Regions from separate parts of the Xanthobacter sp. 91 genome, predicted to be linked through region 3. Evidence: predicted binding sites of a transcription regulator. Region 3 holds the regulator's gene; each other region holds the start of a gene.
The links. Region 3 encodes LexA, which represses DNA repair genes until DNA is damaged. Its sites were predicted from a motif close to TGTTCNNNNTGTGTTCNG; they were not measured.

Region 1 (2,264 bases), 4.3 Mb from region 3:
CCACGACCGTGCATGAATGGTATCAGGATCGCACCGGCGCCTTTTCGGCGGGGTTCTGGGCCTCGGCACCGTCGGAGATCGAGGTGAGCTATGACGAGGACGAGTTCTGCGTCCTCGTGGAAGGCACCGTCGAGCTGACGGACGCTTCGGGCCATACGGAGACCTTCCATGCCGGCCAGTCCTTCGTCATCCCCTCGGGCTTCAAGGGGGTGTGGAAGAGCGTGACCGCGGTCCGCAAGTTCTACGTCGTGCATCTGCCCGTGGCGCCGGCCGCCGATCCCAAGGCGGCCCCCACCCTTCCGGATGCGGCCGCCGACCTCGCGGGAACCTGAACACCGCGCGGGGAACCCCGGTCCACGTGGGCCGGTTGACCTTCCGAAATGTCCGTCTCGGAAGGAGGCTCCGACCATGTCGATCCGGCTGCAACTCGCCGCCATGCTGTTCATGATGATCCAGGCGGTCACATTCTTCGCCGGCCTGCTGGCGCTGCTGCTGTCGCCGCTGGCGCGCGAGGCCATGGGCCTGATGCCCTTCGTGGTGCTCGGCTCGTCGATCGTCTCCGCGCCGCTGTCCTGGTGGCTGGCGCCGCGGCTTCGGGCGCGCACCTGGCGGCGCGAAGGCACCGCCGAACTGCTCAGATAAGGGTCCGCCTGCGGCCAAGCTCGCAATCCGGCGCGCGCGATGCCATTTTGTTCCCTTGAGCGAATCACGCGCACCGAGACCTTTTGCATTGAGACCGCCTGAATCCCCGCGCCGTCCGGGCCACGAGCCCGGTGGAGTGCCAGAGCTTCCCGGCCTGAAGCCCGGCGGCATCGCCGCGCGTGCGCGCGCCGCCATCGCCCCAGCCGGGCCGCAGGCGTCCTATCTCGCCGGCCTCAATCCGGAGCAGCGTGAGGCGGTGGAAACGCTGGACGGCCCGCTGCTGGTGCTCGCCGGCGCAGGTACGGGCAAGACGCGCGTGCTCACCGCCCGCGTCGCCCATATCCTCGCCTCCGGTCGCGCCTTCCCCTCGCAGATCCTCGTGGTGACCTTCACCAACAAGGCGGCGCGGGAGATGAAGGACCGCATCCACGGCATGGTCGGCGACCAGATCGAGGGGATGCCCTGGCTCGGCACCTTCCATTCCATCGGCGTGCGCATCCTCCGGCGCCACCATGAGCTGGTGGGGCTGAAGAGCGGCTTCACCATCCTCGACACGGACGACCAGATCCGCCTGCTCAAGCAGCTCCTCGCCGCCGAGAATATCGACGAGAAGCGCTGGCCGGCGCGGCTGCTCGCTTCCACCATCGACGGCTGGAAGAACCGTGGCCTGTCCCCGAAGGACGTGCCCCCCGGAGAGGGCGCGGTGTTCGCCAACGGCAAGGGCGGCATGCTCTATGCCGCCTATCAGGACCGGCTGAAGGCACTGAACGCGGTGGATTTCGGCGACCTGCTGCTGGAAGGCATCCGCCTGTTCCGCGAGAATCCGGACGTGCTCGCCGAATACCACCGCCGGTTCAAGTACCTGCTGGTGGACGAGTATCAGGACACCAACGTCGCCCAGTATCTCTGGTTGCGCCTGCTCGCCCAGGGCTCGAAGAATGTCTGCTGCGTCGGTGACGACGACCAGTCCATCTACGGCTGGCGCGGTGCCGAGGTGGACAACATCCTCCGGTTCGAGAGCGATTTTCCCGGCGCCAAGGTCATCCGGCTGGAGCGCAACTACCGCTCCACCGGGCACATCCTCGCCTCCGCCGCCCACCTCATCGCCCATAATGAGGGACGGTTCGGCAAGACCCTGTTCTCCGAGGGCGACGAGGGCGAGCGCGTCAGCGTCACCGGAGCGTGGGATTCCGGCGAGGAGGCCCGCGCCGTCGGCGAGGAGATCGAGGCGCTGCAACGCGCCGGGCATCGCCTGTCCGAGATCGCCATCCTGGTCCGCGCCTCCTTCCAGATGCGCGAGTTCGAAGACCGTTTCGTCACGCTCGGCATGCCCTACCGCGTCATCGGCGGCCCGCGCTTCTACGAGCGGGCGGAAATCCGCGATGCGCTGGCCTATCTGCGCTGCGTGAACTCGACCGCCGACGATCTCGCCTTCGAGCGCATCGTCAACGTGCCCAAGCGCGGCATCGGCGATGCCACGGTGAAGCAGATTCATGATGTCGCCCGCGCCGCCGGCGTGCCGCTGCAGGAAGCCGCGCGCGTGCTGACCGAGAGCGAGGAGCTGAAGCCAAAGGTGCGCGGCACCCTGCGTGGGCTCATCCAGGCGTTCGAGCGCTGGCGCG
Region 2 (2,264 bases), 190 kb from region 3:
GCAGGCCGGGCAGGCGCCGAAGGGATTGTTGAAGGAGAACAGCCGCGGCTCGATCTCGGAAATCGTGAAGCCGGACACCGGGCAGGCGAACTTCTCGGAAAAGATGATGCGCCGCGGATCGCCCGCCTCGTCCTTCTCGTCGGCGAACTCGGCCACCGCGATCCCGTCGGCGAGGCCGAGCGCGGTCTCGAAGCTGTCGGCGAGCCGCTGGGCGAGGTCCGCGCGCACCACGATGCGGTCCACCACCACGTCGATGTCGTGCTTGAACTTCTTGTCGAGGGCCGGCGCGTCGGCGATCTCGTGGAAGGTGCCGTCGATTTTGACCCGCTGGAAACCCTTCTTCATCCACTCGGCGAGTTCCTTGCGGTACTCGCCCTTGCGCCCGCGCACCACCGGCGCGAGCAGGAAGAGCCGCGTGCCTTCCGGCAGCGCGAGGGTGCGGTCAACCATCTGCGAGACGGTCTGGCTCTCGATGGGCAGCCCCGTGGCCGGGGAGTAGGGCACGCCGGTGCGCGCCCACAGAAGGCGCATGTAGTCGTAGATCTCGGTGACGGTGCCGACCGTGGAGCGTGGATTCTTCGAGGTGGTCTTCTGCTCGATGGAGATGGCCGGCGAGAGACCGTCAATCTGGTCCACGTCCGGCTTCTGCATCATCTCCAGGAACTGGCGGGCATAGGCGGAGAGGCTTTCCACATAGCGCCGCTGGCCTTCCGCATAGATGGTGTCGAAGGCCAGAGAGCTCTTGCCCGAGCCGGACAGGCCGGTGAACACCACCAGGCTGTCGCGGGGGATTTCGAGGTCCACGTTCTTGAGATTGTGCTCGCGCGCGCCGCGCACCGAAAGGGTACGGGCATCGCGGCGCGGGATGGGACGCGGGGAGGCTGCGCGATCAGACATGGACATCCGCTGGCGCCTGCGGCGCAAAAAGGGGTCGGGGCCTGAGAAACGATCGTGCCGCCCTTGCAGCGGCGAGCACGCCAGCGGCCGGAAAGCCGCGCAGCGCGCCGGGGAACGTGCTCATGAACTCTCGGAAATGTAGTGAACCTTGTGCGATGCGGAAGAGAACATAATACGAACTCCGAAGGGCGCCACCCAAAAAGAGCGGGGCGACTCGGATCGAGCGCGCCGATGCTCTTGCCAGTCTGGGGGAAGTCGGTTAGGAACACAACGTGAACATTTAAGCCATGAGCTGTTACGCACGGCGGCCAGCGGCGGTTCATCATGGGGATAAAGCCGCGCCGGGGGTCGCATGACCCGGCGGGGACGGTAGGGTGCGGGATTCGCGGCGCGTCGCAATGGCGGCCTGCGGAACGGCGGAACACGGCACGAGGGAGAGCGGGATGGCCGGCAGCGTCAACAAGGTGATCCTGGTCGGCAATCTGGGCCGCGACCCGGAGGTCAAGTCGTTCCAGAACGGCGGCCGCGTCTGCAACCTGTCCATCGCCACGTCCGAGAACTGGCGCGACAAGGCCTCCGGCGAGCGCCGCGAGCGCACCGAGTGGCACCGGGTGGTGATCTTCAACGAGAACCTGGTCGGCGTGGCCGAGCGTTTCCTGAAGAAGGGCTCCAAGGTCTACATCGAGGGCCAGCTCGAGACCCGCAAGTATGAGAAGGACGGTCGCGAGACCTACACCACCGAGGTTGTGCTGCGCCCCTATCGCGGCGAGCTGACCCTGCTCGACGGTCGTGAGGGCGGCGCCGGCTCCGGCGCGGACGAATATGGCGGCGGCTCCGACTTCGGCTCGGCCAGCCCCATGGGCGGCGGAGGCGGCAGCTTCGGCGGCTACAGCGGCGGCGGTTCCGGCGGCGGGCGCCGTCCGGCACCGGCTGGCGGCGGAATGGGCGGCGGTTCGGGTGGCGGACGCCCCGCGGCCGATCTCGACGACGAAATCCCGTTCTGAGGCGCGCCTTCGGATTTGAGGACGGGGCGCCGCGGCCGGTCTTGGTGCTGGCCGTCCCCGCTTTGGTGCCGGTCGGCTCACGGAAAGTCGCCGCCTGCGCATGGCGCGGGCGGGCTTTTGTTGTGCGGTCGCAGGCCCCGTTTCCGGCCGCTTCAGGCGGCGTTCGCGGGCCCATCTGACGCAAAACCGACAAATTGTCCGGAGACCTGCGAGATGGTCCGCACAACCCATTGATTTATATAGTATAAATTTACGTCCGCCAGAGGGGTTTTGCTGGCGTCGCAGGGGTGAATCGGCTAGAAGGAAGCACCTCACCAATCCATGCGAGTGCTGACTTTTGGCCGATTCCGAAACGCCGAAGAC
Region 3 (2,264 bases):
GGCCGTCTCATTCCTCGTGATGCCGGCCGGGCTTGCGGGCGTGCTGCTGATGCCGTTTGGCTGGGATCATCTGGCCTGGCCGGTCATGGGGCGGGGCATCGAGATCATGACGGCGGTGTCCGACTGGGTGGGCACGCTGCCGGGGGCAGACATCCGCGCCGCCTTCGTCGGTGCCGGAACGCTGCTCTGGCTCTCCCTCGCGCTGCTGGCCCTCTGCCTGCTGCGGGGCGTGCTCACCCTCGCAGCGCTGGTGCCCCTCGGCCTCGCCGCGCTGGTGGCGGGAACGCCGCTGAAGCCGGACCTCCTCATCGCGCCCGATGCGCAGACGGTGGCGGTGCGGATGCCGGATGGACGGCTTTCCGTGCTCGGTGCCTCGGGCCAGAAACTGGTGGTGGAGCAATGGCTGACGCGGGAGGGCGACCGCCGGACGGCCGGCACCAAGGACCTCGCCTCCGCCTTCCTGTGCGACCCGCTCGGCTGCACCGCGCCGCTGCCCGGCGGCGGCACCATCGCTGTCTCCCGGCGCGCCGAGAGCCTGGAGGCGGACTGCCTGAATGCCCGCATGGTCGTGACCCGCGATGCCCCTCCCCGGGCCTGCCCGGCCGAGGTGCTGACGCCGGAAAAACTCGCGCGGACCGGAACGCTCGCCTTCACCCTGCGCGAGGGCGCCCTCGTGGCCGAGCGAAGCCGCAGCCCCTCAGTGTCCCGGCCGTGGATGGCACCGCTGCCGCCGGACCTCGCACCGGAGCGGGAGGCGGTCGATGCGGGCGATCCGCAGACCGATGCCACCGCCCCCTGACACGACAATTGCCAGGCGTCGGGGTGAGGGGCAACGCCTTCAAAAAAGCGCAGGCGCCCGTTGAGCGTGGACCACCGCGCCCCTCACCCCGTTCCGGATCTCCCGCGGGAGAAATAAGGATCAGTAGCGGCGCATGAGGCCGATCAGGCGGCCCTGGATGCGCACGCGGTCGGGACCGAAGATCCGGGTCTCGTAGGCCGGATTGGCGGCCTCCAGCGCGATGGACGCCCCCTTCTTGCGCAGGCGCTTGAGGGTGGCTTCCTCGTCGTCCACCAGCGCGACGATGATGTCGCCGGTGTCGGCGGAATCGCACTTGCGGATCAGCACCGTGTCGCCGTCGAGGATGCCGGCCTCGATCATGCTGTCGCCGCGCACCTCAAGGGCGAAATGCTCGCCGGAGCCCAGCATTTCGGGCGGGATGTTCAGCGTATGGCTGCGGCTCTGAATGGCGGAGATGGGCGAGCCGGCGGCGATGCGGCCCATGACCGGCACCGAGACCACCTGTCCCGCCTCGTCATCCTCCGCCACGGGGCGGACCTTGCCGAGGCTGCCCTCGATGACCGAGGGCGAGAAACCCCGCCCTGCGGACCGGGCGGAGGCGAGGCCCGGCGCCACGCTGTCGGGCAGGCGGACCACCTCCAGCGCGCGGGCGCGATTGGGCAGGCGGCGGATGAAGCCGCGCTCTTCCAGAGCGGTGATGAGGCGGTGGATACCGGACTTGGAGCGCAAGTCCAGCGCTTCCTTCATCTCGTCGAAGGAGGGGGGAACACCGGTCTCCTTCAGCCGCTCATGGATGAAGCGCAGAAGGTCATATTGCTTCCGAGTGAGCATTCCCTGGCCCCGTTCCTTGCACGCACCGCCGCGGAACAGGCGCTCTCGGCCGGTCCCGATTCAAGGCGCATCCCGCCCGGTGCGCCGCGAAACAAATCATGAACAGTCTTTATCTGTTCCTTTTGTGTTCCGCAAGTGGTGAAGGCTCCGTTAAGGGCTCAATCCGCGAAGGGAATAATCTCGCAGGGGTCTCCGACGCGGCCCGCCGGGGCGAAAGGCGGGCGCACCAGAAGGCAGTCGGCGGCGGAAAGAATGCTCAGCATGGCGCTGTCCTGCGAGGTGCAGGGGATGGCGTGGATCGAGCCATCCGCCCGGCGCTCGAGGGTCGCGCGCATGAAATCGCGCCGCACGTCATTGGGCGGCAGGTCCGCCGCGAGGCGCGCCGGCACCGTCTCGGGGCCGGGGCGGGAATCGCCCTGCAGGGCGCGGATGAGGGGGACGAGGTAGACCATCCCGCAGACGTGGGACGACACCGGGTTGCCTGGCAGCCCCAGCACCCGCACGGTGCCGCGATGGCCGAACATCAGCGGCTTGCCGGGCCTGAGCGCGATCTTGTGGACCGAGAGATCGACCCCTTCCGCCTTCAGCGCCGGGGCCATGAGGTCATGATCGCCCACCGAAGCGCCACCGGAGG

Region 1: A37E_RS0102465 (UvrD-helicase domain-containing protein) is a predicted target of LexA. The motif match lies at 680-697, and genes of this name have one in related genera.
Region 2: uvrA (excinuclease ABC subunit UvrA) is a predicted target of LexA. The motif match lies at 1,159-1,176, and genes of this name have one in related genera.

What each region holds. Positions count from the first base shown of each region.
Region 1 covers NZ_JNIB01000001.1:481,626-483,889, forward strand. Annotated here, with positions in the region: gene A37E_RS0102455 (cupin domain-containing protein) at 1-332, shown strand, start outside; gene A37E_RS0102460 (hypothetical protein) at 409-642, shown strand; gene A37E_RS0102465 (UvrD-helicase domain-containing protein) at 779-2,264, shown strand, end outside.
Region 2 covers NZ_JNIB01000001.1:4,573,244-4,575,507, forward strand. Annotated here, with positions in the region: gene uvrA (excinuclease ABC subunit UvrA) at 1-897, opposite strand, end outside; gene ssb (single-stranded DNA-binding protein) at 1,341-1,901, shown strand; gene gyrA (DNA gyrase subunit A) at 2,239-2,264, shown strand, end outside.
Region 3 covers NZ_JNIB01000001.1:4,767,389-4,769,652, reverse strand. Annotated here, with positions in the region: gene A37E_RS0122260 (ComEC/Rec2 family competence protein) at 1-799, shown strand, start outside; gene lexA (transcriptional repressor LexA) at 920-1,630, opposite strand; gene glp (gephyrin-like molybdotransferase Glp) at 1,789-2,264, opposite strand, start outside.